DNA from 4 places in the Streptomyces sp. NPDC048644 genome. Region 1 is predicted to be linked to each of the others. Evidence: riboswitches for the same ligand, from Rfam matches in the RefSeq annotation. Region 1 holds a riboswitch; each other region holds the start of a gene.
The links. Region 1 has a riboswitch for cyclic di-AMP ahead of ACGFNI_RS25550 (M23 family metallopeptidase). Riboswitches for the same ligand answer to the same signal wherever they lie in the genome.
Positions count from the first base shown of each region.

Region 2: it holds a riboswitch for cyclic di-AMP, as region 1 does, so the genes downstream of both, ACGFNI_RS27960 (NlpC/P60 family protein) here and ACGFNI_RS25550 (M23 family metallopeptidase) in region 1, are expected to answer to the same signal.
Region 3: it holds a riboswitch for cyclic di-AMP, as region 1 does, so the genes downstream of both, ACGFNI_RS04665 (C40 family peptidase) here and ACGFNI_RS25550 (M23 family metallopeptidase) in region 1, are expected to answer to the same signal.
Region 4: it holds a riboswitch for cyclic di-AMP, as region 1 does, so the genes downstream of both, ACGFNI_RS15150 (M23 family metallopeptidase) here and ACGFNI_RS25550 (M23 family metallopeptidase) in region 1, are expected to answer to the same signal.

Region 1 covers NZ_JBICVO010000012.1:123,568-130,736, reverse strand. The annotation lists gene ACGFNI_RS25565 (DNA topoisomerase (ATP-hydrolyzing) subunit A) at 1-1,098, opposite strand, end outside; gene ACGFNI_RS25560 (M16 family metallopeptidase) at 1,396-2,733, shown strand; gene ACGFNI_RS25555 (M16 family metallopeptidase) at 2,769-4,151, shown strand; cyclic di-AMP (ydaO/yuaA leader) riboswitch at 4,379-4,535, shown strand; gene ACGFNI_RS25550 (M23 family metallopeptidase) at 4,548-5,348, shown strand; gene ACGFNI_RS25545 (GntR family transcriptional regulator) at 5,579-6,268, shown strand; gene ACGFNI_RS25540 (HPr family phosphocarrier protein) at 6,641-6,922, opposite strand; gene ACGFNI_RS25535 (GNAT family N-acetyltransferase) at 7,156-7,169, shown strand, end outside.
Region 2 covers NZ_JBICVO010000015.1:62,744-69,912, forward strand. The annotation lists gene ACGFNI_RS27950 (peptidoglycan DD-metalloendopeptidase family protein) at 1-529, shown strand, start outside; gene pcrA (DNA helicase PcrA) at 606-3,065, opposite strand; cyclic di-AMP (ydaO/yuaA leader) riboswitch at 3,365-3,549, shown strand; gene ACGFNI_RS27960 (NlpC/P60 family protein) at 3,557-4,741, shown strand; gene ACGFNI_RS27965 (hypothetical protein) at 4,953-5,306, opposite strand; gene ACGFNI_RS27970 (GNAT family N-acetyltransferase) at 5,497-6,294, shown strand; gene ACGFNI_RS27975 (alpha/beta hydrolase-fold protein) at 6,322-7,169, opposite strand, start outside.
Region 3 covers NZ_JBICVO010000002.1:134,366-141,534, reverse strand. The annotation lists gene ACGFNI_RS04695 (adenosylmethionine--8-amino-7-oxononanoate transaminase) at 1-242, opposite strand, end outside; gene bioB (biotin synthase BioB) at 235-1,410, opposite strand; gene ACGFNI_RS04685 (8-amino-7-oxononanoate synthase) at 1,556-2,782, shown strand; gene ACGFNI_RS04680 (ATP-binding protein) at 3,120-3,548, shown strand; gene ACGFNI_RS04675 (LysR family transcriptional regulator) at 3,600-4,517, opposite strand; gene ACGFNI_RS04670 (LysE family translocator) at 4,589-5,263, shown strand; gene ACGFNI_RS04665 (C40 family peptidase) at 5,376-5,849, opposite strand; cyclic di-AMP (ydaO/yuaA leader) riboswitch at 5,854-6,055, opposite strand; gene ACGFNI_RS04660 (hypothetical protein) at 6,387-6,692, opposite strand; gene ACGFNI_RS04655 (ATP-dependent Clp protease proteolytic subunit) at 6,699-7,169, opposite strand, start outside.
Region 4 covers NZ_JBICVO010000006.1:19,119-26,287, forward strand. The annotation lists gene ACGFNI_RS15130 (PrsW family intramembrane metalloprotease) at 1-341, shown strand, start outside; gene ACGFNI_RS15135 (YDG/SRA domain-containing protein) at 570-1,517, opposite strand; gene ACGFNI_RS15140 (hypothetical protein) at 1,616-1,918, shown strand; gene ACGFNI_RS15145 (aldo/keto reductase) at 2,019-2,960, opposite strand; gene ACGFNI_RS15150 (M23 family metallopeptidase) at 3,100-4,281, opposite strand; cyclic di-AMP (ydaO/yuaA leader) riboswitch at 4,293-4,444, opposite strand; gene ACGFNI_RS15155 (DUF2332 domain-containing protein) at 4,881-5,972, shown strand; gene ACGFNI_RS15160 (PP2C family protein-serine/threonine phosphatase) at 6,015-7,151, opposite strand.

The DNA.
Region 1 (7,169 bases):
GTAGACCTCGAGCAGCTCCTTGAGGCCCAGCGTCAGCGGCTGGCCGTCCACCAGGGCGACGTTGTTGATGCCGAAGGACTCCTCCACCGGCGTCAGCTTGTAGAGCTGCTCCAGGACGGCTTCCGGGTTGAAGCCGTTCTTGATCTCGATGACCAGGCGCAGGCCGTGTTCGCGGTCGGTGAGGTCCTTGACGTCGGCGATGCCCTGCAGCCGCTTCGAACCGACCAGGTCCTTGATCTTGGAGATGACCTTCTCGGGGCCCACGGTGAAGGGGAGTTCGGTGATGACCAGCCCCTTGCGGCGCGCCGTGACGTTCTCCACGGCCACGGTGGCGCGGATCTTGAACGAGCCGCGGCCCTTCTCGTACGCGTCCCGTACGCCGCCAAGGCCGACGATCCGGCCGCCCGTCGGCAGGTCGGGCCCCGGCACGAAGCGCATCAGGGTTTCGAGGTCGGCGTTCGGATGCTTGATCAGGTGGCGGGCCGCGGCGATCACCTCGCCGAGGTTGTGCGGCGGCATGTTCGTCGCCATTCCCACCGCGATGCCGGACGCGCCGTTGACCAGGAGGTTGGGGTACGCGGCGGGGAGGGCGACCGGCTCCTGCTCCTGGCCGTCGTAGTTCGGCGCGAAGTCGACGGTGTCCTCGTCGATGGACTCCGTCATCAAGGATGTCGCCGACGCCATCCGGCACTCGGTGTACCGCATCGCGGCGGGCGGGTCGTCGTTGCCGAGCGAGCCGAAGTTGCCGTGGCCGTCGACCAGGGGCAGCCGCATCGAGAACGGCTGCGCCATGCGCACCAGCGCGTCGTAGATGGAGGCGTCACCGTGCGGGTGGAGCTTACCCATCACCTCGCCGACGACCCGGGCGCACTTGACGTAGCTGCGTTCGGGCCGCAGGCCCATCTCGTTCATCTGGTAGAGGATGCGGCGGTGCACGGGCTTGAGGCCGTCGCGGGCGTCCGGCAGGGCGCGGGAGTAGATGACCGAATACGCGTACTCGAGGTAGGAACCCTGCATCTCGTCGACGACGTCGATGTCGAGGATTCTCTCCTCGAAGTCGTCCGGCGGCGGCGGGGTCTTCGTGCTGCGGCGGGCCATCGCGGCTGCGGCTCCTTCTGCTGCGTCTACTGCCGATGTGGGGTCGACCGGCCGTTGGGTGAACAGCCGCCGGTCCGACCGGCTGGGGGATCGACCGGTGAGTCTGCCTGAGTCTGACGCGGACCATTGTGGACCGCCCCACTGACAACGCCGACCGCGACTCCCCCTCAGCCGGCCCGCCGCCGGCCGCGGACCGCTCGTACGAGGTCGCTCGGGCGGGAACTTCGCCAGATGCCGACGCGCTTGCATACAGTGACAGAACTTCCTCGCAAGCGGATCGAAGGGACGTACATGCCCATGGGTCACACGGCCACAGAACAAGCCGGCTCCGGCGGACTGACAGCGACCGAGCACCGGCTGGCCAATGGCCTGCGCGTGGTGCTCTCCGAAGACCACCTGACGCCGGTGGCGGCCGTCTGCCTGTGGTACGACGTCGGCTCCCGCCACGAGGTGAAGGGCCGTACGGGCCTGGCCCACCTCTTCGAGCACCTCATGTTCCAGGGTTCCGGGCAGGTCAAGGGCAACGGCCACTTCGAGCTCGTCCAGGGCGCCGGCGGCTCGCTGAACGGCACCACGAGCTTCGAGCGGACCAACTACTTCGAGACCATGCCCGCCCACGAGCTGGAGCTCGCGCTCTGGCTGGAGGCGGACCGGATGGGCTCGCTGCTGACCGCGCTCGACGACGATTCCCTGGAGAACCAGCGGGACGTCGTCAAGAACGAGCGCCGCCAGCGCTACGACAACGTCCCCTACGGCACGGCCTTCGAGAAGCTGACGGCCATGGCGTACCCGGAGGGCCACCCGTACCACCACACCCCCATCGGGTCGATGGCCGACCTGGATGCCGCGTCCCTGGAGGACGCGCGGGCGTTCTTCCGCACGTACTACGCGCCCAACAACGCGGTCCTGTCGGTCGTCGGTGACATCGACCCCGAGGAGACGCTGGCGTGGATCGACAAGTACTTCGGGTCGATCCCCATGCACGACGGCAAGCAGCCGCCGCGCAGCGGCGAACTGCCCGAGACCATGGGCGCCCAGCTGCGCGAGATCGTCGAGGAGGAGGTGCCGTCCCGCGCTCTGATGGCGGCCTACCGCCTGCCGCACGACGGCACCCGTGAGGTCGACGCCGCCGACCTGGCGCTGACCGTCCTGGGCGGCGGGGAGTCCTCGCGGCTCTACAACCGCCTGGTGCGACGCGACCGCAGCGCCGTCGCCGCCGGCTTCGGCCTGCTGCGGCTGGCCGGTGCGCCGTCCCTGGGCTGGCTGGACGTCAAGACGTCCGGTGGCGTGGCGGTGCCGGACATCGAGAGCGCCGTCGACGAGGAGCTGGCCCGCTTCGCCGCGGAGGGGCCGACGCCGGAGGAGATGGAGCGCGCGCAGGCCCAGTTGGAGCGTGAGTGGCTGGACCGCCTCGCCACGGTCAGCGGCCGTGCCGACGAACTGTGCCGCTACGCCGTCCTGTTCGGCGACCCGCAGCTCGCGCTGTCCGCCGTGCAGCGTGTCCTGGAGATCACGCCGCAGGAGGTGCAGGCCATCGCCCAGGCCCGGCTGCGCCCCGACAACCGCGCGGTGCTCGTGTACGAGCCGACCGCGGCCGACGAGACCGCCGACAACGACGAGGAGGCGGCCCAGTGAGCGACGCCGCGACCGCAGATTCCGCCATGACCGCGATGGAGTTCCACCCGCAGCCCCGGGGTGGCGCGCCCAAGCCGTGGGCCTTCCCCGCGCCCGAGCGCGGCGCGCTGCCCAACGGGCTTACGGTGCTGCGCAGTCACCGTCCCGGGCAGCAGGTCGTCGCCGTCGAGATCGACATCGTCGCGCCCCTGGAGTCCGAGCCCGAGGGGCTCGACGGCGTTGCCACGATCATGGCGCGCGCCCTGTCCGAGGGCACGGACAAGCACGACGCCGAGGCATTCGCCGCCGAACTGGAGCGCTGCGGCGCGACCCTGGACGCGCACGCCGACCACCCCGGTGTCCGGGTCTCCCTCGAAGTGCCGGCCTCCCGGCTGCCCCGCGCGCTCGGCCTGCTCGCCGACGCGCTGCGCGCCCCGGCCTTCCCCGACAGCGAGGTCGAGCGTCTGGTCCGCAACCGCCTGGACGAGATCCCGCACGAGCTCGCCAACCCGGCGCGGCGTGCCGCGGTGGCGCTGTCCAGGGAGCTGTTCCCGGCCGCCTCCCGGATGTCGCGGCCCCGCCAGGGCACCGAGGAGACCGTCGAGCGTATCGACGCCCCCGCGGTGCGGGCCTTCTACGAGGCCCACGTGCGCCCCGCCACGGCCACCGCCGTCATCGTCGGCGACTTCACCGGTGTCGACGTGGACGCCGCCCTCGCCGAGACCCTCGGCACCTGGACCGGCTCGCTCGCCGAACCGGTCACCCCCTCGCCGATCACCGCCGACGACACCGGCCGCGTGGTGATCGTGGACCGCCCCGGTGCCGTCCAGACGCAGCTGCTCATCGGCCGTATCGGCGCCGACCGGCACGACCGGGTGTGGCCCGCGCAGGTGCTCGGCACGTACTGCCTGGGCGGCACCCTCACCTCGCGGCTCGACCGTGTGCTGCGCGAGGAGAAGGGCTACACCTACGGGGTGCGCGCCTTCGGCCAGGTGCTGCGCTCCTCGGCGCCCGATGCCCCCGGGGGGCACACGGGTGCCGCGATGCTCGCCATCAGCGGCTCGGTGGACACCGCCTCCACCGGCCCGGCGCTCGACGACCTGTGGACGGTGCTGCGCACCCTCGCGGCGGAGGGCCTGACGGACGCCGAGCGGGACGTCGCCGTGCAGAACCTCGTCGGCGTCGCGCCGCTCCGGTACGAGACCGCAGCGGCGGTCGCCGGGACGCTCGCCGACCAGGTGGAGCAGCACCTGCCGGACGACTTCCAGGCGCAGTTGTACGCGCGGCTGGCCGAGACCGGCACGGTCGAGGCGACGGCCGCGGTGGTCAGCGCGTTCCCGGTGGACCGGCTGGTGACGGTCCTGGTCGGTGACGCGGCGCAGATCGCCGAGCCGGTCAAGGCGCTGGGCATCGGCGAGGTGACGGTCGTCAGCGGCTGACGTGCCGACAGGACGGTTGCCGTAGGGGGCCGTCCATGGAGCGACACAGGGGCTCCCGGGGTGTTCAACCGCCCCGGGAGCCCCTTTATGTCCGCATTTTCCCCGGCTGGTTGCGTGGTGCAGGTGTGGCGCTTCGCACAAACTGCCGGTTCTGTTTGCCGATCGAAAGACGCCCCGATTAGCGTCAACCCCGCTGTTCGTCAGCCGTACGCCGCAACCGTGGCACCGGACAGTCATCGCCGAGTCCCCGTACGGCGCGAGCCAGGGGAGCCGGGGACCCACATGTCCCCTGGGGTGAATCGGGTGCCTCTCCGGAGGAGCCCGTAGGAGACCTTCCTGCTCCGAACCCGTCAGCTAACCCGGTAGGCGAGAAGGAAGGAAAGGACAAGCCAGCACATGGCGTTCACCCGTGCCACCGGGAAGCACCGTCGTCCGAGCCGCACCGCGCGGACGACCCGCAACATCGCCGGCATAGCCGGTCTCGCCGCCACCGGCGTCGTCGCCTCCGTGGCCTCGCCCGCGCTGGCCGCCACGGCCCCCGCGAGCCCCCAGGACGCCGGCCTCGCGCACGCGGTCGTCCTCGGCGACGAACTCGCCGACCACGTCGCGGCGCAGGCCGACGCGCAGCAGGCCGTCGCCGAGGTCGCAGCGGCGAAGGAGAAGGCCGAGGCCGAGGCCAAGAAGCAGGCCGAAGAGGCCAAGCGCCGCGCGCAGGAAGCCAAGGAGAAGGCCGAGAAGGAGCGCGAGGCCAAGGCCCGTGCCGCCCGCGAGGAGGAGCGCAAGCGCCTCAACGCCTTCGTCGCGCCTGTTACCGGCTCGTATGTCTCCACCGCCTACAAGGCGTCCAGCGGACTGTGGTCATCCGGCAGCCACACCGGCATCGACTTCCACGCCGCCACCGGGACGCCCGTCCACGCCGTGGGCGCGGGCACCGTCGTCGAAGCCGGCGCCGGCGGCGCGTACGGCAACAACATCGTCATCAAGATGAACGACGGCACCTACACCCAGTACGGCCACATGTCGTCGCTCGGCGTCTCCGTCGGCCAGAGCGTCACACCGGGCCAGCAGATCGGTCTCTCCGGCGCCACCGGCAACGTCACCGGCCCGCACCTGCACTTCGAGGCCCGCACCGGCCCGGACTACGGGTCGGACATCGACCCGATCGCCTACCTCCGCTCGCACGGCGTCAACGTCTGACGTTCCGCACGCGAAGACGCCGAAGCCCCGCCCGCAGGCACCTCCCGCGGCCGGGGCTTCGGCGTATCCGCAGGCGGACGGACGGGTGCGGCCTTCGGGCACAGCGCCGCATGGCCAAAAGATATCCATGAAGGAACGAACGCATCCGAAAAGCCACCGCCTTCGAATAGAGTTGCCAAAAGGCCGTCGCTCGGCGGCGTTTCCCGGGAATGACGGCGGAGGCACCCACGATGCGAGGCCATATTTCCGCGCAGGTCGTCTGCACGGCAATTCGCGAGGACATCGTCTCCGGTGCGCTGGCGCCTGGCAGGCGACTCGTCGAGGACATTCTTGCGGCCCGTTACGGCGTCTCCCGCGTCCCGGTCCGTGAGGCGCTGCGCACCCTGCAGTCCGAAGGGTTCGTCACCACGCGGCATCACGTCGGCGCCTGCGTCGCCGAACCGACCGCCCAGGAGGCGGCCGACCTGCTGGACCTGCGCGCGCTGCTGGAGCCGCTGGGCGCCGCCCGCGCGGCCACCCGGCGTACGGAAGCCCACCTCAAGGTGCTGCGCGGCCTGGTGCGGCTGGGCCGCGAAAGGACCCGTCACGCGCACCCGGCCGACCTGCCGCAACTGGACGGCTGGTTCCACGAGACGCTCGCCCAGGCGGCCGGCAGCCCCAGCCTGACCGCGCTGCTGACCCAACTGCGGCGGAAGATCGAGTGGATGTACGTCGTGGAGACCCCGCCCCGGTCGTCGCAAGCGTGGGACGACCACGGCGCGGTGCTGGACGCGGTCGCCAGGGGTGACGCGGACCGGGCACGTGCCCTGATGGCGGCTCACGTCGAACGGTCCTCCCCGGGGTACCGGCTGCGTCACCCGGCCACACCCGCGGTGAGGCAAACGAAACGACCCGTCAACACGGAGCGCGTCCGTTCTTAACAAGGGGACCGTATACCTGTGGTATTCGGGAACGTATATAGCGGGTGCGGGGTGCGGTCGACAGAAAGAGTTGAAATTCGGGGGAGAGGGAATCACGGGCGGAAGCGATTCCATTGTTTCCGGCGAACTCGGCGAACTCGGCGAACTCGGCGAACTCGGTGATGCGGGTGCGGGCCGGCACGATATGGGCGCGTAGGTCATTCCTTCCCGCGAATGCGGCAGCAGCCTCGGAATTCCTTATGGGTTTCCACCGCCCCGCCCGCCACTCGTCGGCGCCCGCTGTAACGGAACGGCCCCGTCGCGGCGACCGTGATGGTCGCTGCGACGGGGCCGTTTGCCGAGAGGCGGTGGACTCGAAGAGCCCGCGGCGGCTCAGACGGTCTCGGGGAGCTCTTCCAGGCCCTCCGTGACCAGCTTCGCCAGGCGGTCGAGCGCGGCGTCCGCGCCCTCCGCGTCGGAGGCGAGCACGATCTCCTCGCCACCCTGGGCGCCCAGGCTCAGAACGGCGAGCATCGAGGCTGCGTTGACCGGGTTGCCGTCGGTCTTGGCGATCGTCAGGGGAACGCCGGCGGCGGTGGCCGCACGGACGAAGATCGAGGCGGGGCGGGCGTGCAGACCCTCGGCCCAACCGACATTGACGCGGCGCTCAGCCATGGTGTTGCCCTTCAAGTCGTAACGGTTGTCTAGACCAGTGTCTCACGCTGCGGCGCGTGGTCCAGCAGCCCTTCGACCCGACTTTCCCACCACCCTTTCCGGCGCGCCCGTGCCCCGTCCCGGAGTGCGGACGTGGCGCTTCCGGGCGTGCTCCCGAACCCCCGCGGACCGACCGGCGGCAGGCGGGCACGCATGCCGAGCCGGTTGTCGGTGCCCGGTCGTACGCTGTCCGCATGCAGAATCCGCC
Region 2 (7,169 bases), on a different contig from region 1:
CGGACTCAGCGCGGGCGCCGACGACTTCGCCGACCGGGCGAGCCGTACCCAGGAGCGGATCGACCTCAAGGAGCGGCAGGCCGCCGAGAAGGAACGCAAGGCGAAGGAAGCGGCCCGCAAGGAGGCCGAACGCCCGAAGTTCCTGCTGCCGGTCAAGCAGCACGGGCTGAGCGCCCTCTACGGCCAGGCCGGCGTCAACTGGATGTCCGTGCACACCGGCATCGACTTCCCGGTCGGCTACGGCACTCCCGTGATGGCCGCGACCGACGGCACCGTGCGCACCCAGTGGAACTCCGCGTACGGCAACATGGCGATCGTGACGGCGCCCGACGGCACCGAGACGTGGTACTGCCACCTCAGCAGCACCAAGGTCCGCTCCGGGTCGGTCAAGGCCGGCGATCAGATCGCGTACTCCGGCAGCTCCGGCAACTCCACCGGGCCGCACATGCACTTCGAGGTGCGCCCCGGGGGCGGCTCACCGATCGACCCGCTGCCCTGGCTGCACAGCCACGGCCTCAACCCGAACTGACCGGCCGCCCCGAACTGACCGGCCCCGCCCGGCCCGACGCCCTGACGGCGGCGGGCCGACGGAACGGCCGCGGGCTCTAGAGCTTCTGCACCGGCGCGTACCGCAGCAGCAGCCGCTTCGGCTTCTCACCGCCGAAGTCGATCGTCGCCTCGGCGTTGTCGCCGCTGCCCTTGACTCCCACGACCGTGCCGAGGCCGAAGCTGTCGTGGGTGACGCGGTCGCCGACGGCCAGCGCGACGACCTGCCGGTCGGACGAGCGCCGGGTCGCGAAACCGCTCGGCCCCTTGGCGCGCGAGGACGAGAAGCCGGAGCCCGTTCCTCCGCCGGAGCCGAAGCCGCCGGATGACAGCCCGCCCATCGAGGCGGACGGCGTCGCGGGCCCGGTGCGCTTCCAGTCGACGTACGCCTCCGGGATCTCCTCAAGGAACCGCGAGGGCGGGTTGTACGACGGCTGGCCCCAGGCGCTGCGCATCGTCGAGCGGGTGAGGTAGAGCCGTTCGCGGGCGCGGGTGATGCCGACGTACGCCAGCCGGCGCTCCTCCTCCAGCTCCTTGGTCTGGCCCAGCGAGCGCATGTGCGGGAAAACGCCGTCCTCCATGCCGGTCAGGAAGACGACGGGGAACTCCAGGCCCTTGGCGGTGTGCAGGGTCATCAGGGTGATGACGCCGCTGCCGTCCTCCTCCTCGTCGGGGATCTGGTCGGAGTCGGCGACCAGCGCGACCTGCTCCAGGAAGTCGGCGAGCGTGCCCGGGTTGTCCTCGCCGCGGTCCTGCTCGAACTCCAGGGCCACGGCGGCGAGTTCCTGGAGGTTCTCGATCCGGGTCTCGTCCTGCGGGTCGGTGGAGGTCTGGAGTTCGGCGAGGTAGCCGGTGCGCTCCAGGACCGCCTCCAGGACGGTGGCCGGTCCTGCGCCGGATTCGACGATCGTGCGCAGCTCTTCCATCAGCGTGTTGAAGCGCCGGACGGCGTTGGCCGAGCGGGCGGCCATGCCGTACGCCTCGTCGACCCGGCGCAGGGCCTGCGGGAAGCTGATCTTCTCGCGGAGCGACAGGGCGTCGATCATCGCCTCGGCGCGGTCGCCGATGCCCCGCTTGGGGACGTTGAGGATCCGGCGCAGCGGGACGGTGTCCTCGGGGTTGGAGAGGACGCGCAGGTACGCGAGGACGTCGCGGACCTCCTTGCGCTCGTAGAAGCGGACGCCGCCGACGACCTTGTAGGGCAGCCCGACCCGGATGAGGATCTCTTCGAAGACACGGGACTGGGCGTTGGTGCGGTAGAAGACGGCGACGTCGCCCGCCCTGGCATCGCCCGCGTCCGTCAGCCGGTCGATCTCGTCGGCGACGAACTGCGCCTCGTCGTGCTCGGTGTCGGCGACGTAGCCGGTGATCCTGGGGCCCTCGCCTGCCTGTGTCCAGAGGTTCTTGGGGCGGCGGTTCTCGTTGCGTTCGATGACGGCGTTGGCGGCGCTGAGGATCGTCTGCGTGGAGCGGTAGTTCTGCTCCAGGAGGATCGTCGTGGCGTTGGGGTAGTCCTCCTCGAACTGGAGGATGTTGCGGATCGTGGCGCCGCGGAAGGCGTAGATCGACTGGTCGGCGTCGCCGACCACGCACAGCTCGGCGGCGGACTCGGGCGGACCGACCAGCTCGCGCACGAGGGTGTACTGCGCGTGGTTGGTGTCCTGGTACTCGTCGACCATGACGTGCCGGAAGCGGCGGCGGTAGTGGGCGGCGACGTCGGGGAACGCCTGGAGGAGGTTGACGGTCGTCATGATGATGTCGTCGAAGTCCAGGGCGTTGGCCTCGCGCAGCCGCGCCTGGTACATCGCGTACGCCTCGGCCAGGGTCTTCTCGAAGCCGTCGGCAGCCGTCCCCGCGAAGGTCTCCTCGTCGATGAGCTCGTTCTTGAGGTTGGAGACCTTGGCGCTGAAGGACTTGGGCGGGAAGCGCTTGGGGTCGAGGTCCAGATCGCGGCAGACCAGGGCCATCAGGCGCTTCGAGTCGGCGGCGTCGTAGATCGAGAACGACGAGGTGAAGCCGAGCTGCTTGGACTCGCGGCGCAGGATGCGGACGCAGGCGCTGTGGAAGGTGGAGACCCACATGGCGTTCGCCCGCGGGCCGACCAGTTCTTCGACGCGCTCCTTCATCTCGCCCGCGGCCTTGTTGGTGAAGGTGATCGCGAGGATCTGGCCGGGGTGCACGCCGCGCGCGCCGAGCAGGTGCGCGATGCGGTGGGTGAGCACCCGGGTCTTGCCGGATCCGGCGCCCGCGACGATCAGCAGCGGGCTGCCGGTGTGCACCACGGCCGCCTTCTGGGCGTCGTTGAGCCCCTCCAGGAGGGCGGCCGGATCGACCGCGGGGCGGGCAGCGCCGTCGCGGTAGTACGCCTCCCGGGGCACGGGGGCGTCGAACTTCCCGTCGAAGAGGTCGTGCGGAACCTCCTCCGGGGCCGGGCCGTGCTCGTCCTCGGGAGGGGGCGGGGGGTGCTCGCCCTTCGGGCCGAGATCCGCCAGGAAGCTGTCGTCAAAGAGGCTGCTCATCGCCCACCGAGTCTAGGCGGCCCCACTGACATCCGGTCCCGAAGTCCGGGAACGGCCGCACGGGAAGCGTCCCGGCCGTGCAGAATCCGTTTCGGAGACGTGGAGCCGTCTTCACAGGAGCCGCCCCGAGGCTTCCCCGCACTGCCCGAAACCGACATCCAACGCAATCACCGTCGCCTCACCTTCAGGTCACGAAAAGGTTTCGGGCAATTCGAACATCAGCCTTCACAGGAGCCACACGAGTTGGCTACCGTGCTCGCTCGGGCAGCCCGCATCCCCGCGTACGACAGCGTGCGCACGGGTCGCCTCCGCCGAGTCCGGCCCTGCCCCTGGGCACCCGGAGCCGGGGACCCACCAGCACCACCGGGGTGAATCGATCGGTACGGCCGCCGCGCGCGGGCGTACGGACCGTAGGGCAAGCCTTCCGTCTGCGACACCGCCCGAACCCGACAGCTAACCCGGTAGGCGGTCCACGGAAGGAGTCGCCGGCCTTGGCGTCGCATCGCAAGCCGCGCACCCGCGTCCTCGCCTCACCCGGAAGCCGCCGCACGGCGGTCGGGATCACCACCGCAGCACTCGCCTCGGTCACACTGCTGTCGCAGTCAGCCGAAGCGGCCCCCAGGAGCCCCCGGCCGACCGTCGAAGAGGTCAAGAAGAACGTCGACGACCTCTACCGCCAGGCCGAGGTGGCGACCCAGAAGTACAACGCCGCCAAGGAGCACGCCGAGCAGCGGCGCGAGAAGGTGACCGAACTCCAGGACTCCGCGGCGAAGCGCACCGACAAACTCAACGCGTCCCGGCGGGAGCTGGGCACCTACGCCTCCGCGCAGTACCGCACCGGCGGCATGAGCCCGACCGCGCAGCTGATACTCGCCAAGGACCCGCAGCAGTTCGCCGACCGCAGCCACCTCATGGAGCGGCTGACCGGACGTCAGCAACAGGCGGTCGCCGACTACCAGGAGCAGCAGGCGGCGGCAGCGCACGAACGCGCCGAGGCCGTCCACAGCCTGGAACGGCTCCAGGAGTCCCAGACCTCCCTCCAGGAGTCCAAGCGGACGGTGCAGGGCAAGCTGACCGAGGCCCGGCAGCTGCTGTCCCGGCTGACCGCCCAGGAGAAGGCGCGGCTGGCCGAGCTGGAGCGCAAGAAGGAGGAAGCCGCCAAGCGCAAGGCCGACGACATGGCGCGCCGGCAGGCCGAGAAGGAACGCCAGGAGCACGGGGGCGACCGCGGGGGCGACGGCGGGTCCGGTGGCGGCTCGACAGACGGTTCAGACGGTTCAGGCGGCTCGGGCGACTCGGGCGGCGGATCCGACGACGGCACGTCCCTCACGAAGGCCAAGAAGGCGCTCGCCTTCGCCCGCGCCCAGATGGGCAAGCCGTACGTCTGGGGCGCGACGGGCCCCAACTCCTACGACTGCTCCGGCCTGACGCAGGCGGCATGGAAGGCGGCCGGGGTGAACCTGCCGCGTACGACGTGGGATCAGGTGAAGACCGGCGAGCGGGTGGCCACCAAGGACCTGCAACCGGGCGACCTGGTGTTCTTCTTCAAGGACATCAGCCACGTCGGGATGTACATAGGCGGCGGCAAGATGATCCACGCCCCGAAGCCGGGCGCCAGCGTGCGGGTGGAGTCGATCTACTACATGCCGATCTACGGGAGCATCCGCCCGGCGTAGGCCGTGTCGGGCCCGCTCCCCCGCGACACCTCGGTCGCGTCGGGACCGCTCCCCCCGCGACACCCCAGGAACCACCCGCAGCACCCCACGCACCACCCCCCACAGCACAGAACCGCGCGGCCCTCGGGCGGTCGGACGGCCGGAACGGCTGACGACGCGAGGGCCGCGCGGTTCACCGTGCGGCATACGGGGCGCAGCGGCCCCTGCGGGCTCAGGTCCAGAGCACCGCGATGAAGATGTTCACCATCGTGAGCAGGCCGACGGCGCCGAAGAGCGGCTTGGCGACCTTCTCCTCGTCACGCTTGACGTAGACCAGGCCCAGGATCACCACCAGGACGGCCAGCTTGATGCCGATCTTGATGTTGTCGACCGGGCTGCCCTGGGCCTGGTTCAGGCCGACCAGCACGATGCCGGTGACGAGCATCGTCAGCGCACCGTGCAGCATGGCGGGCACGAAGCGGGCCGTGCCCGCGCTCATCGCCTTCATCTGGGTCAGGAAGCCGCCCAGGAGGGAGGCGATACCGATGATGTGCAGGCCGACGAAGATGTTGATGACTACGTCCATGGTGCTGGATCGTAGCCCTCCCAAACCACGACCCATCGGGCAGGGCGCCCCGCCGTCGCACACCGCCGTGTGCTCCCCCGACCGCAGGACGCGGCCCGGTGGCAGCAGCCCGCAGAGCCGTCCCCGGACACCCGTGCCGGCCCGGAAAATACAGCTGAAGTCGATCATGGATGCGGCCTACGCTCGGCCCATGGCCCCCGCCACGGACTCCTCCCCGGCCCCCTCGCCCGCCGCACCCTCCGAACTCGCGCGGATCGTCGGCGTCTGGGCCGACGGCTGGGCGCGGGCCCGGCGGACCGCCGCGCCGTCTGCGGTGCCGGGCGGCTTCCGGATCGAGGTCGGACGGCCGCACCACATCGCCCGCTACGTCCTGCCGGCGGCCGACCCCGACGTGCTGGGCGAGCTGGCCCGCCGCATCGACGTGCCCGGCCTGTGGCTCAAGATCTGCGCACCGCGCGAGCGGGTCGAGCGGCTGCTGCCTCCTGGCTGGCAGCTCAGCGAGCCTCAGTACCTGATGACGACCACGCTGGGACCGCCCGGCGACCCCGCGCCGCCGCGCGGCTACCGCCTCAGCGTCCACCACGACGCGGACCGTGGCCTGATCGAGGCCCGGGTCCTGGACGGTACGGCCCCTGCGGCTCCCGCGGCCCGTACGGGAAGCCCGCATCCGGACCCTGATCCGACCCCGGAGGCAGCCCCGGATCCGGACCCGGAGATCTTCCCGGCAGGCGGTCTTGCCGCGCTCACCGACGGGGCGCCCGGTGCCCTGCGCGGACCGCGGTCGGTCGTCTTCGACATGATCGGCACGGCGGCCGGGCACCGCCGCAGGGGGCTGGGCCGGCTGGTGATGGCGGCGCTCGCCGGCCGCGCGGCCACGGCGGGCGCCACGCAGGGTGTGCTGGTCGCCAGCCCCGAAGGCCGTGCCCTCTACGAAGCCCTGGGCTGGCAGGTGCGCGCGCCGGTCACGGCGGCGGTCCGCCCGCGGTGAGACGGGGTCCTGGCCGCGGCCCCCGCCTCACGCGGTGACGTGTTGCGACAGCCAGCGGAAGATCTCGGGCACCTGCTCCCGCCAGACCACGCTCGTGTGACCACCGGCGTCCGAGGGGATCTGCCGCACGGTCACCGATGTCGGCGACTGCGCCAGCTGCCGCAGTCCGAGGCCCGCCTGGTACCCGTCGCCCGAGGCGCCGGAGACGTACAGCGCGGTGCGCGGCGGCTTTCCGGCCGCGTTGGCCGACTTCAGGATGTGCAGCGGGTTCGACTCGATGCGCAGCTTCGGGTCCTTGCCCGCGAGTGAACTGTGCTCGCTCGCCGGGTCGTTGTAGCCGGACATGGCGATCGCCGCGTGGTAGCGGTCCGGGTGCGACAGGGCGAGCTTGGCGGCGCAGTGGGCGCCCGCCGAGTAGCCGGCCAGGGCCCAGGAGCGGGAGTGGTCGGATGCCCGGAAGGTGTCGATGACCATCCGGCGCACGTCGACGGTCAGCCAGCTGTCGGCGTTGACCTTCCCCGGGATGTTGACGCACCCGGTGTCGGCGCCGGTGACGAGGTTGGTGCGCGGGGCGACCAGGATGAACGGCTTGACCTCGCCGTTCAGCATCATCGGGCGGAGCTGCTCGTCGGCGTTCAGGGAGCCGAACCAGGCTTTCGCCGATCCGGGGTAGCCGGGCAGCACCTCGACGACAGGGAACTTCGTGTTCCGGTAGGCGGGGTCGTGGTACTGCGGCGGCAGCCAGACGTACACCTCGCCGCTGACCCCGGAGATCCGGCCCTTGAGGTCGGTCATCTGGACCTCGGGGCCCAGCTTCGGGTCGTCGGCCGGCCGGAACGGCTGGACCTGGCGGGGCTCGTTCTTGATCTGCCGGC
Region 3 (7,169 bases), on a different contig from region 1:
AGTTGGTCGTGCGCGGCGTCGTTGAGTACGGGGTGGTTGTACCCGTGCACCGCCGACCACCAGGACGACATCCCGTCGATCAACTCCGCGTGGCCACCGGCGGGTTCGGCCAGCCGCAGCCGGACGCCGGCGGCCGACTCGACCAGCAGCGGTGTGCTACGGCCCGGCATCGGCCCGTAGGGGTGCCACACGTGCTGCCGGTCGAGTGCGAGCAGGTCGCCCGGCGAGAACACCTCAGGCATTGGGCGGCAGTTCGGTGCCGGCGCCCCGGCGGCGTACCGAGACCAGGCCGCGGCGGGCCTCGTCGGACGGCGCGGGCGCGGTGGCGGCGGGCGGCGCGTCCTGGGCGGGGTGGCAGGCGCCCGGCGTCCCGTCGTGGCAGCCGCCCTCGTCGCCGCAGCTTTGGACGCGGTGTCCGGGCAGGGTGGTGGTGTCCGCGCCCTCCACTTCGAAGCCCGCGTCGGCGATCATCGCGAGGTCGTCCTTGCCCGCCTGGCCCTCGCTGGTCAGATAGTCGCCGAGGAAGATGGAGTTGACGAGGTGCAGCGCCAGCGGCTGCATGCTCCGCAGATGCACCTCACGCCCGCCCGCCAGCCGTACCTCGACGTCCGGGCAGACGAAGCGGGTCATGGCCAGGATGCGCAGCGCGCGCTGCGGCGTGAGGTTCCACTCCTCGGCGAGCGGGGTGCCTTCGAACGGGATGAGGAAGTTCACCGGCACCGAATCGGGGTCCAGCGCGCGCAGCGCGAAGACCACGTCCACCAGGTCGGCGTCGGTCTCACCCATCCCGGCGATCAGCCCGGAACAGGCCGACAGGCCGGCCGCCTGGGCCTGTTGCACGGTCGTCACGCGGTCCGAGAAGTCATGGGTGGTGCAGATGTCGCCGTACGTGGCTTCCGAGGTGTTGAGGTTGTGGTTGTAGGCGTCAGCCCCGGCTTCCCGCAGCCGCCCGGCCTGGCCGTCGGAGAGCAGTCCGAGGCAGGCGCACACCTCGATGCCCTCGTTCTGCTCCTTGATGGCGGAGATGGTCTCCGACACCCGGTCCACATCCTTGTCGGTCGGCCCGCGGCCACTGGCCACCAGGCACACGCGCTTGGCGCCGCCCGCCACCCCCGCGGCTGCCGCCTTCGACGCGTCATCGGGCTTGATCCAGGTGTACTTGAGGATCTCGGTCTTCGACCCGAGGCGCTGCGAGCAGTACGAGCAGTCCTCGGGGCACAGGCCCGACTTGAGGTTGACGAGGTAGTTGAGCTTCACCCGCCGTCCGAACCACTGACGGCGCACCTTTCCGGCCGCGGCCACCACATCGAGCAGTTCGTCATCGGACGTCGCCAGTACGGCGAGGGCCTCTTCACGGGTCGGCAGCTCACGCCGCAGCCCCTTGTCCACCAGAGTGTTCAGCAGCTCCATGGCGTTGATCCTGACGTACGGCACCGCCCCGGGCCAAGGAGGATTCCCACAACGACCCTGGCTCGGAGTGTGGGTATCACCACACTGTGGGCGGGTGTAACGACCGCTAACGTCTATCGACAGCCCACAATCGAGAAGGATGCCGATGCCGCAGGACACCGCACCGCCGCAGACCCGGGACGCACGCGCCGTGCCGCCCGCCGACCTCGCAGCGGCCCCCGTACGCGAGACGTTCGGCGCGGCATTCGACTGGCTTGATACGGCGCGTGCCGAGCGGCAGCGGGCGGGCCTGGTCCGCACCCTGCGCCCGCGCTCCGCCGATTCCGCGCTGCTGGACCTGGCCTGCAACGACTACCTCGGATTCGCCAGGCACCCCGAGGTGACCCGCGCCGCAGCCCAGGCCGCGCACCGCTGGGGCGCGGGCGCCACCGGCTCCCGGCTGGTGACCGGCAGTACCGAACTGCACGCCAGGCTGGAATCCGAACTCGCCGCCTTCTGCGGCTTCGAGGCCGCCCTGGTGCTGTCATCCGGCTACGCCGCGAACCTCGCCGCCGTCACCGCGCTCACCGGGTCCGGCGCCCTCGTGGTCTCCGACGCGGGCAACCACGCCTCCCTCATCGACGGTTGCCGGCTCTCCCGGGCCCGTACCGCCGTCGTCCCGCACGCCGACCCGCGGGCGGTGGCCGCCGCGCTGGCGGACCACGAAGGCCGGGCGCTCGCGGTGACCGACGCGGTGTTCTCCGTCGACGGCGACGCGGCCCCGCTGCCCGCTCTCGCCGGCGTCTGCCGGGCGTACGGCGCGGGTCTGCTCGTCGACGACGCGCACGGACTGGGCGTACTGGGCGACGGCGGGCGCGGCGCGACGGCCGCCGCGGGCCTTGCCGGTGACGCCGACGTGGTCGCCACCCTGACCCTCTCCAAGTCCCTCGGCGGACAGGGCGGCGCGGTCCTCGGCCCGGCCCGCGTCATCGAGCATCTGGTCAACACCGCGCGGACGTTCATCTTCGACACCGGCCTGGCACCCGCGGCGGTCGGCGGCGCACTGGCCGCGCTGCGGCTGCTCCGCCGCGAACCCGCGCGCGTCGACCGGGTGCGTACCGTCGCCACGCAGCTGCACCGCCGCCTCACCGCCGCGGGCCTGACCGCCGTACGCCCGGACGCCGCCGTGGTCTCGGTGCGCGCCCCGTCCCCGAAACAGGCCGTCCGCTGGGCCGCCGGCTGCCGGGAAGCCGGGCTCGTCGTCGGCTGCTTCCGCCCCCCGTCCGTGCCGGACGGCATCTCCCGGCTGCGGCTCACCGCCCGTGCGGACCTGACGGACGCGCAGATCGACAGCGCCGTCGAGACGGTCGTGGCCGCCGCGCCCCGAGGCTGACGCCGCCGCACGCCCCGGAGGTGCTGCCCCTCTCCAGAGGTTTACCGGCACCGCCCGGCGAGTATGAGGCGGGTACAGCGTTCGTCGGTGCCGCAGGGGGGCCGGTACCGACGGGCCGGCGTGCGGTCCCGCCGCCCAAATCCGTTCTCGCGTAGCAGAGTTCACCGCATTGAGCGACAGATATGGGCATATCGTGGTGGATCGGCGTCATACCAGCAGCATGGATGGCAGTCTGACGCACAGCAGCAGTCCGAGGCCGAATCGGTGTCCGATCGGCAGCTCGCTCCCTGGTCGGTGCGCCGGAATCGAGCCTCGGTGGGAAAAGGACGGCGTCGCGATGGCAGACCACCAGGAATCCTCACTCACGCTGCCGAGCGAGCCCGCCTCCGTGCGGCTGGCCCGCGGTTATGTGAGCGATGTGCTCGGCGAATGGGGTCTGCCGGCGCACGCGGTGCGCGCCGATACCGTCCGGCTGATCGTCTCCGAACTCGCCACCAACGCCGTCCAGCACACCCTGGGCCGCTCCCCGGTCTTCACCGTGGAGCTGCGGCTCGACCGCGACGAACAGCTCCGCATCGGCGTCACCGACAGCCATCCGCGGTGGCCGCAGCGGCTGCCCGCCGCGGTGCAGCAGGACAACGGACGCGGCCTGGTCATCATCCGCTTCCTCGCCGCGGAAGCCGGCGGCCGGCTGAGGGTCGAACCCACCCACCAGGGCGGCAAAACGGTCTGGGTCTCCCTGCCCTGGACGGCAACCGGACCCTGACCACCCGCCTCCTGACCACCCGCCCGCCACCGGGCAGGCCGCCGCACGGCCTCACTGCACGGAGCCGCCACGGGTGAACGCGCCGCGCAGCAGCGCCCGCAGGGTGTCGGCGGCCGGGGAGCCGCCACCGGGGCGGTAGGCCACCGAGACCGTGCGGTGCAGCTCGGGCGGCTCCAGCCGGCGGACACCCAGCGGTGTCACCGAACCGGTCGCCATCATCTCCGGCACCACCGCCACCCCCAGGCCCGCGCTCACCAGCGCACACACCACCTCGTACCCCGGTGACTCGCAGCGCACCGCCACGCTCGCCTCGGCAGCCGCGAGCGCCGCCTCCACCCCGCGTCGGTGAGGGTTGGCGGGCGCCATGCTGACCAGCGGCTGTCCGGCCAGACCGGACAGCGGCAGCCGTCCCTGGCCCGCCGACAGGGCGTGCCCCGGAGCCGTGACGAGCACCAGTTCCTCGGTCAGCAGCGGCTCCAGCCGCAGCCCCTCGGGCGTGGGCATCGGGTCGCCAGGCGCGTAGGCGTGCGTCAACGCCAGATCCACCTCGCCGAGCGCCACCGCCCGCATGCCGAGCGGCGGTTCGTACTCCGTGACGCTCAGTTCCACATCCGGGTGCGCACGGCGGAACGCACTCAGCGCGGGCGGCAGCAGATGTGTACCGGCCGTCATGAACGTGCCCACCCGCAGCCGGCCGCCGGACAGGCCCGCCAGCTGCGCCAGCTCGTGCCGCGCCAGATCCAGCTCGTCCAGCGCCCGCCGGGCCCTGACCAGCAGCAGTTCCCCCGCGGCCGTCAGCCGCGCCCCGCGGTGGTGGCGCACCAGCAGCGTCGTCCCGGCCTCCCGCTCCAGCTTGGCGAGCTGCTGGGAGAGCGCGGGCGCGGTGTAGCCGAGCCGGTCGGCGGCCCGTGAAATCGAACCGGCCTCCGCGACCGCCACCAGAGCGGCCAGTCGCGTGGGGTCGTACATAAGAACCTCTTTAGCCCGACGAAGAAGATTGCCACTCCCCATTAAAGGCTCTGACCAGCGAGGATTGCCTCATGGACGGACAGCTGATCACCTTCACCGGAGTTGCGGCCGGCATGGTCGCCATGCCGGGCGCGGACTTCGCGGTCGTGGTGCGCAACGCACTCGGTTCGCGCCGGGCGGGGGTGGCCTGCGCGGTCGGGGTCGCGGGCGGGCTGCTCGTGCACACCGCCCTCGCGGTCGCCGGGCTCGCCGCCGTGCTCGTCGCCGTGCCCGTGCTGTTCGGCGCCGTTCAGGTACTCGGCGGCGCCTATCTGCTCTACCTCGGAGGCCGCGCACTGCTGGCCGTCGTACGCGGTCCTGCCGACGCGGCGCCCACGGCGGACGAGGACGCCGCGGCACGTCCCGGGGATGAGGCCGCCGAGCAGCAGGAAGCGCGCACCGGCGTCGGACGGAGCCTGCGGCAGGGCTTCCTCACGAACGCGCTCAACCCCAAGGCGCCGGTGCTCTTCCTCAGCCTGCTCCCGCAGTTCGTCCCCGAGGGGCAGCCCGCGCTGCCGCGCACCCTGTTGCTCGCCACGATCGTCGTCGCGATGGCGCTGGTGTGGTTCCCCGCCGTCGCGCTGCTCGTCGACCGCCTCGGCAACTGGCTGCGCCGCCCGCGGGTCACCCGTGCCCTGGAGGCCACCACCGGCGCCCTGCTGACCACGCTCGGTGGCGTCCTCCTCGTCGAGGTGGCGCTCGCCTGACCGCGCCGCACACACGCGGACGGCCGCCGCCGAGCGCCTCCCGGAAAGCCAACGGCGGGCAGATGTAAGGGAGTTCGGCTATCTCAACGCGGTGCGGGTGGCGGGCGACCGCTCACCTGACCCGCCCGTACCAGACGGCCTTGCTCCAGATCTTGTCCAGGCGGACGACGGTGCCGGTCCTGGGCGCGTTCCAGATGCGGCCCCGTCCGGCGTAGATCCCGACGTGGTAAACGCCCCTGCCCGCATGGAAGAAGACCAGATCGCCGACCCTGCGGGACGAGGCGGGCAGGTGCCGGGTGCGGTTGTACTGCGCAGCCGCGGTGCGCGGCAGCTTCTTGCCCGCGTGCTTGAACGCATACTGCGTCAGCCCCGAGCAGTCGAATCGGTGGGGGCCCCGGGCGCCGTACTGGTACGGCGCCCCCTTCTTGGAGGCGGCGATCCGCAGCGCCGCGGACGAGACGCTCGACGCTTCGGCGTCGGTGGTCCCTCCGGGCGTCGGGATGATGCCGCCGACGGTGGCCAGTGCCAGAGCCGAAATCGTTCCGGCGCGGGCCACTGCTGTCGGTACGTGCCTGCGTACAGCCATGAGCGAACCCTTCGTCAGTCGCCTGCGAAGGAGGACCTGTCGGGTTCGGGCAGGCGAAGATGCCCGGCCGTGCGTACGGCTTCACCCCAAGGAGCCCGTCGGCCGTGGCGGCCGTGGCCCCGTCGTGCTCGGGTCCTCCGCTCCTGCCGTTCCAACCACGTCGACCGGACATCCGGGACGGCGGCAGGATTAGGCGCCCGTCCGGACCGCCCCGTCGCTGTGGCGGGGTCTTGTCGTCGAAGGGATCGTTACGCATGCGGCGCCCGAAATAAGCGCTGAAATGACCCCATGTGACATTCGTCACATGGGGGCCATGTGGTGAGTCGTGCCGTTCGCGGTGTGCGGGAGCGTCCGGGGTCAGGGCCGGGACCAGGTGTGGAACCCGGTGCGGCGCCGGGGTCAAGGCGACGTGCCGCAATCCGGGCGCCGTTCGTCGCGGACTTCGGTGCTAGCCCTTCCGGGCGAGCCGGGCGGGGGACGTGTCGCACGCCCGGTGCCCGGCGACACCGTGTGCGGTCCCGGTAGGTGGCCGCCGCCTCACGTGTCATCGGGCGGCACCGAGACGAGCCGGGCCCGGCGCTCGCCGTCGAGTGTCCGCAGTGCCCGGCCGAGCGTCCCGCCGTGCAGTTCGCTCTCGCCCCGCTCGTGCATCAGCGCCAGCGCGTCCCGCAGTCCGGCGGCCCTGCTCGCCAGCGCCTGGGCGGCCCGCAGCCCGCCGTAGGTGTGCCCGCCGCGCGCCGGGTTGATCCGGCCCAGCAGGTCCAGGACTTCCAGGTATCGGTCGATCAGTTCGCCCTCGGCCCGGGTCAGTGCGGGCAGCGGAGGGAGTTCGGGCGTCGGCACCCGACGTCACCGTGCGCCGGTCGCCGCGGAGGTCTTGCGGGCGCGGGTGACCCCGTCGATCAGGCCGTACTCCTGGGCGGCGCCGGTGTCGAAGATCTTGTCCCGCTCGATGTCGGCGGCGATCCGTTCGCGCGGCATGCCGGTGTGCCGTTGCAGCAGTTCCTCCAGCTTGTCGCGGGTGCGCAGCAACTCGTCCGCCTGGATGCGCAGATCGGTGGCCTGGCCCTGGACCGGCTCGCTCAGGGCGGGCTGGTGGATCAGCACCCGGGCGCCCGGCAGCGCCAGCCGCTTGCCCGGGGCGCCGGCGGCCAGCAGTACCGCGGCGGCGGACGCGGCCTGGCCCAGGCAGACCGTCGCGACGTCGCAGGTCACGTACTGCATCGTGTCGTAGATCGCGGTCATCGCGGTGAACGAGCCGCCGGGGGAGTTGATGTAGAGCGAGATGTCCTGCTCGGGGGCGGCGTGTTCGAGGTACAT
Region 4 (7,169 bases), on a different contig from region 1:
CCCTCTCCTCCCTCAAAACCCGAACCCTCGCCCGCGACCTGGCCCGCCACACCCACGGCCCCACCGCCGCCCAAGCCGTCACCACCTACACCACCCTCGCCACCACCCTCTCCTTCCACCGCCGCCGGGCTCATCTCATGGGCCCCACCCCCCACTTCACCGAACGCGAGACCGCCCTCCTCCGGGAGCTGTGGCACCACAAACCAGTGGCGGAACCGGCGTTGCTGCATGCGTGGGAGGTGGGGGGTGTGGAAGGCCGGGAACTGCCAGATCGGCGCCTTCTTGGCCTACACCGCGGCGCCGGGCCAGACGCTTCCGGCTCCCCTGGCTCTAGAGAGTGACGCTCGACCACCGGGTGGGGCCGTCATGTATATCAGCGACCTGGCAACGGTGACCTTGACCAAAACGAGCGGCCCCCAATCGGGGGCCGTCGTCATGTCGTCGTGCCGCCCACGCTCAGTGCTCTGCTCACCCACACACGAGGCACGGCCAACAATTCTGCCTGTACCGCCCGTGTGCCCAGCGAGGCTCCAACCTAGAGCGCTATCAACCGTAGGGGCGGCTGGCGCTCACGGCTGCTCTGGGAGCTCGGGCTGAGAGGGACGTTCCGCCCACCGGCTCCGATGCTGGCGTAGGTACCTCACCTGTATCTGGTGCTCCTTGACCCGCGTCAACGCGTACTTGAACTTCTGCGTCAGACCATCGATCACATCGAAGTCATCGGTCAACTGGAGAGCCCCTCGGTCAAACAGCGCGTGGCAGTTGGGGCAGAGACACAGCACATTCTCTATCGTGTCCGGACCGTTGTGAGGTTTCCCCAACGCCTGGATATGCGCAGCCTCGCTGATTGCCTTGTCATCGGGGGACACCACCAGCCGCACATCGCACATTTGGCAGGTGTCGCGGTACCACTCCTTAACGTTCCGCACCACCGCAGAGTCGCGCAGCAGGCGCTCGTAAGCGACGGTCCGACGAAACTGCTCTTCCAGGTCGGTTTTCGTGTCACCGTCCGGCGATACGGGTTGCGGCTTGACCGTTTCATCGGGCCCGACCTTGACGAGTCGGAACTGGCAGATGCGGAAGCCTTCCTTGCCAACGGTCTTCCAGCTCTCGGCCACCCGGTACAGGCCACAGTACCGATAGCCGCCTGTGGCCTTCTGTCGCTTGATGTCCAACCCTCGAATGACACGGACTCGATTTCCGAGGGCTTGATTCAGCAACAACCCGGCGTTTCCAGGCGTATCCATGGTCTGGTCGGCCACCATGCACTGCGTCTTCCGGTCGCGTCCGCCCTCGCCGGTGTAGATGATCTCGTCGTCACCGTAGACGTCGTCGATATAGCCACCGGAGAGCACGATGGAGTCGACGCCTTCCCGCGCAGTACCGGAGATTCCCCGCCCTTTTTGTCGGTGCACGCCGTACGCGTGCAGCTCCATGTGGCTCTCGAAATGCTGCCCTTCAACGACCCCCTCAGGGGGACCGAACTTCACAGGGTTCTTTGATTTTGCCTTCGCCATGCGGGGAATTCTGCCCACAACTTGATCGCTATGTCACTCGGGTTGGAACTGCCGAGCGTAGGCTCAGAGACGTTGTCCCTCATGAGGAGGTTGTAGCGGTGGCTGGTGTGCCAACGGCAGTTGTGGCGGCGAGTGGCCTCGTAGGCGGCTACGCCGTAGCCCGCTGGACAAAAAAGCGGCCCCTGGGTGGGGCAGTGCTGGCTGCCGCCGGTGCGGTGGCGGTCAAGGGGTGGCAGGAGAAGGCTGGGGGGAAGGCTGCGGCTGTGCTGGGTGGGGCGTATGTGGCGGCGTTTGCCGGGTCGCATCCGCTCGCGAAGAAGGTCGGGGCGTGGCCTTCGGTGTTCACGGTGGCGGGCGGGATGGCGCTTGTGTCGTGGCTGGTGGCCGACCGGCGGGTGTGAGGCGCGGGAGCGCGTACGAGGACGGCCGTACGGGCCGGGGCGGCAGTCGCGCCCCGGCCCGTACGGCTGTCGTGCCCGCCCCGGTGTACGGGGGTTCGCGTCAGGCCGACGCCTCGTTCAGGAGCGTCAGTTCGGCGTCCGTGAGGGTCAGGTCCAAGGACGCGAGGAGGGACGGGAGTTGGGCGACCGTGCGGGCGCTGGCGATGGGGGCGGCGACCGTGGGGCGGGCGGCCAGCCAGGCGAGGGCGACGGTGGCGATCTCGGCGTCGTGGGCGGCTGCGACGGTGTCGAGGGCCTGGAGGACGCGGGGGCCGCGGTCGGTGGCCAGGTACTGGGCGGCCTTGGCCGAGCGGGCGCTGTCGATGTCCGTGCCGGGACGGTACTTGCCCGTCAGGAAGCCGGAGGCGAGGGCGTAGTACGGGACGGCGGCGAGGCCGTGGCGGGCGGCGACGTCGGCCAGTTCGCCCTCGTAGGTGTCGCGCGAGACCAGGTTGTAGTGCGGCTGGAGGGCGACGTAGCGGGCCAGGCCCTCGCGGTCGGAGCAGGCCAGGGACTCCTCCAGACGCGGCGCCGAGATGTTGGACGCGGCGATCTCGCGGACCTTGCCGGCCTTGACGAGGTCGTCGAGTGCGGTGAGGAACTCCGCGACCTCGACCGACTCGTCGTCGTAGTGCGTGTAGTAGAGGTCGATGTAGTCCGTGCGCAGGCGGCTCAGGGATCCGTCGACGGCCTTCTTGATCGTCGCGGTGGACAGGCCCTTGAGTCCCGGCTGGGCGCCGACCTTGGTGGCGATGACGACGTCGGCGCGGTTGCCGCGGGCGGCCAGCCAGTTGCCGATCACCGTCTCGGACTCGCCGCCCTTGTTGCCCTCGACCCAGAACGAGTAGGCGTCGGCGGTGTCGATGAAGTTGCCGCCGCCCGCCACGTACGCGTCGAGCACGGCGAACGACTCGGCTTCGTCGGCCGTCCAGCCGAAGACGTTGCCACCGAGGGAGAGCGGGGAGACGGACAGCGAGCCGAGGTTCTTGCGTGAAACGGTCATGCGTGATTGCAGCGTCGGGCGGGAAGGGAATATTCCGGCCCCGCCCGGCCTCCGGCCGATCAGCCGTGCCGGACCCGCCTTACCGGGCCCGCCCCGCCGACCGGCCGTGCCGTGACCGCCGTGCCAGCCCCGCCCGGTGTCAGACCTTCAGGCCGTGGTCCCGCAGCCAGGGCATGGGGTCGACGGGGTCGCCGCCGCCCGGCCTGACCTCCAGGTGGAGGTGGGGTCCTGTGACGTTCCCGGTGGCGCCCACGCGGGCGATGACCTCGCCGGTGCCGACCTTGCCCGAGGTCTTCACCATGGACGAGAGGTGGCAGAACCAGAGTTCGGTGCCGTCGTCGAGGGTGAGGACGACGCGGTAGCCGTACGAACCGGCCCAGCCCGCCTGGGTGATGGTGCCGGAGTGCACCGCCTTGACGGGGGTGCCGGTCGGGGCGGCGAAGTCCTGGCCGGTGTGGTCGGCCGCCCAGCGGTCGCCGGCCTGGCCGAAGCTCGCCGTGAGGGTGTACGAGGTGACCGGGAGGAGGTAGCTCTTGGCGAGTTCGGCGAGCCGCTCGGCCTCCGCCTTCTTGTGGGCCGCCGCCTTCGCCTCGCGCTCGGCCTCGGCCCGCGCCTCCTCCTTGGCCGCCGCGGCCTTCTTCTGCGCCGCCGAAGCGGTCTTCTCGGCCTGTTCGACGGCGGACTGCTCGGCCGCGTCACGGGCGTCACGCTCGGCGGCGCTCTGCTGCGCGTCGGCCTGCTGGAGGATGCGGCTGCGCAGCGCCTCGCCCGCGCCGCCCGTCCCCTGGGTGCCGTCGTCCGGGGTGAGGCCGGCGGAGGAGAGCGGTGCCGATGCGTGGGTGGCGGAGGTGGCGTGGGTGGCGGAGGTGGCGTGGGTGCCGGATTTTGGTGCGGCGGAGTCGGCCGCGGTGTCGGCTGCCGCGTCGGAGTCGTCCGAGATGAGGGGGCCGATGCCGGGCAGGGATTCGGCGTCCGGCAGCTTCTCCGAGAGGTCGTCGGTGATCGCGCCGAGGTCAGGCACGGAGATCGGCACCGGCGGCTTTCCCTCGGCCGTGGCCATCCCGCCGGCGCCGACCGCCGCGATGACGCCGACACCGAGGACCGTGCCACCGCGGGCGAATCCCCCGCTGCGCTGCTTGGCGACCCGGTGTTTGCCGCGGGCGGCGCGGACGGATTCCTCGGTGGGGTTCCATTCCTCCCACGGTCCTTCACCTGCGTCGGCACGGCCGGGGCCGCCGGACGGCCGGGGGCCGTCGAAGGGGGCGGTGTCGTCGAGGGCGTAGGCGGACGGAGCCTCGGGGGCAGACCTGTTGGACGCCACGGGGGCGCACTCCTTTCCTTCCTTCTCGCCTACCGGGTTAGCTGACGGGTTCGGAGCAGGAAGGTCTCCTACGGGCGGCCTCTGGCGCGAGGCGTCCGATTCACCCCATGGTGGTGGTTCCCCGGTTCCCTCCGCGCGGTTCGGGATCCATCCGACATTCCAGGGCGTTTCCCGTAGTTCACGGAAATTCCCTGCAGTTCACGGCAGTTCGTGAAATTTCGATGCTGCGGTACTGCGGCGTATCGCGGCATGCTGCGGTGAACGTGCAGGTCGTGACCAGCGGTGGTGCCCGTGATGCCCGAGGCGCCCGAAGAGCGCTTGCAGGATTCAGCGTCGGCGCACGGTGCCGCCTCTTGCGACGGCTGGGACGACCGCGCTCCGTTATCGGACAGTAATAGAGATGGCCGCGGATTTCCAAGCGTTCTCACGAATCCGCATCCCCTACTCACCAGCTTTGGCCTGGACTTATGGGCCCACCAAGGTTCTAAACAGGGCGAGTTGACCGTCCGGCGGGAAACGGGCTGCGCGTGATTGTGCATCACTTGTTATGCAGAGGGGTGCGCGGCAATCACGGAACGTGAGGGAAGTAGCGTCTGATCATGGTCGTCAACTTCGTCAACAACGGGCAGACACTGGCGGATCGCTACCGGGACTTCTCCTGGTGGCAGGCGCGCGGGCAGTGCGAGGCCCACGAGGAACTGACGGCGCGGATCAGCCAGGACCCGGAATTCTGCGAGCTGTTGGCGGGCTCGCTGCCGCCCGGCAACAAGCAGCAGCCCAACCTCCTCCTCGCCGCCGTCCGCCATCTCGACGGCCCGCACGCCGAGCAGGGCCCGCGCGGCGACCTCGCCTACCGCCGCTGGCGCGAGTGGACCATCAGGCACTGGGACGAGGTCCGCGCGGTGATCATGCGGCGCGCCACCCAGACCAACGAACCGGCCCGCTGCGCCACCCTCCTCCCGCTGCTGGCCCGCCTCCCCCAGCCGCTGGCCCTCCTGGAGGTCGGCGCGTCGGCCGGCCTGTGCCTGTACCCGGACCGCTACCGGTACGCGTTCGATGACGGCGGGGACGCGGGCGCGGCCGTGGAGGTCGGCCCGTCCGGCAGCCCGGTGACGTTCCGGTGCCGTACGAGCCGGGAGGCCCGGGTGCCGGACGACTGGGCGGCCCCGCCCGGACGGCTGCCCGAGGTCGTCTGGCGGGGCGGCATCGACCTCAATCCGCTGGATCCGGTCGGTGACCCCGACGCGCTGCGCTGGCTCCAGGCGCTCATCTGGCCCGGGGCGACCGAGCGGGCGCAGCACCTCCCGGCCGCCGTCGACGCCGTACGGGGAGCGCCGCGCCCTCGGATGGTGCGCGGCGACCTCGTCGACGAACTGCCCGCGCTCGCGGCCGAAGCGCCGGCCGACGCCACGCTGGTCGTCTTCCACACCGCCGTACTGACCTACCTGCCACCGGACCGCCGGGAGCGGTTCGCCGCGAGCGTGCGGGAGCTGCTCGCCCAGCGGGCGGGGGCAGGACACTGGATCTCCCAGGAGCACCACTCCGTCCTGCCGTGGATCGCCGCCCCGCACAGCGACGCGCTCGGCCCGGCGGAGCGGGAGCCGCTGCTGACGCTCTCCCTGGACGAGCGTCCTGTCGCCCTCACCGGGCAGCACGGCCGGAGCCTGCACTGGGTGGCGGGGACGGCGTAGGCACCACCGCCGCCCCTCGCCGCGACGCCCACCGGCCACGCCCTACGCCGGCAGTGGCCGCTGCACCGCCAGCAGCGCCATGTCGTCCGTCCCCGCCCCTCCGGTGTGCCGGGCGACCTCGTCGACCAGTGTGTCCAGGAGCGCGTCGGGCCCCGTGAAATGGCGTCCGCGCAGCCGGGCGACCGGGTCGTAGAACACTCCCGTGCGGTTGCGGGCCTCGGTCAGCCCGTCGGTGAACAACAGCAGGACCGACCCGGCCGGGAAGAACGTCTCGTCCGACCGGTCGGGCCACCCCGCCACCTCGCTCAGGCCCAGGGGCAGCGCCGCCGATGCCGGGGGCAGCGCCCGCAGCCCGCCGTCCGGGGCGAGCAGCAGGGGCGGCGGGTGCCCGCGGTTGAGCACCCGCAGGACGTGTTCCGTGGGCGGGATCTCCGCGAGGACGGCGGTGGTGAACCCCTCGAACTGGTCGAGCCCTTCGCGCCGCCCGCCCTCCCGTTGCAGCGCACGCTCCAGCCGGCCCGCCACCGCCTCCAACGTGGCCTCCTGCTCCGCCGCCTCCCGGAATGCCCCGATGACGATCGCGGCGGCCTCCACCGCTTCGAGGCCCTTGCCCCGTACGTCGCCGACGATCAGCCGCACGCCGTACGGGGTGTCCTGCACGGCGTAGAGGTCCCCGCCGATCCGGGCGTCGGCCTGCGCCCCGACGTACCGGGCGGCGACCGCGAGCCCCGCGACCCGCTCGGGCGGCGTGGGCAACACGGCCCGCTGGGCGGCCTCCGAGACGTCGCGTACGGACGCCAGCGTGGCGTCGGACCTCCGGACGACCCGGTTGATGCCGAGCGCGAGTACGGCGACGACGAAGACCGTCGAGACCTCCGTCGCGGACTCGTTGGTGTCACGGGCACCGTGATACGCCACGACCCACACCGCGCCTGCCACCGCGGCGACCGCCGTGACGGCCGTGCTGCGCAGCGAGTGCAGGGGCGCGGCGACCAGGGGCGCGGCCGAGAAGAACGGCGACGCGGTGTAGCGGGCCGGCGTGACGATGTCGAAGACCAGGCCGGAGGCGATCAGGATCGCGGGCAGCCAGCGCGCCAGCCTGCGGCCGATGGGCGACATCTGCGCCCGGCGTGCCCGCCGTTCCCCTTCGCCCGTGCGGGCCCTCCCGCCTCGACGCATCCGCACCGGCATCTTCCC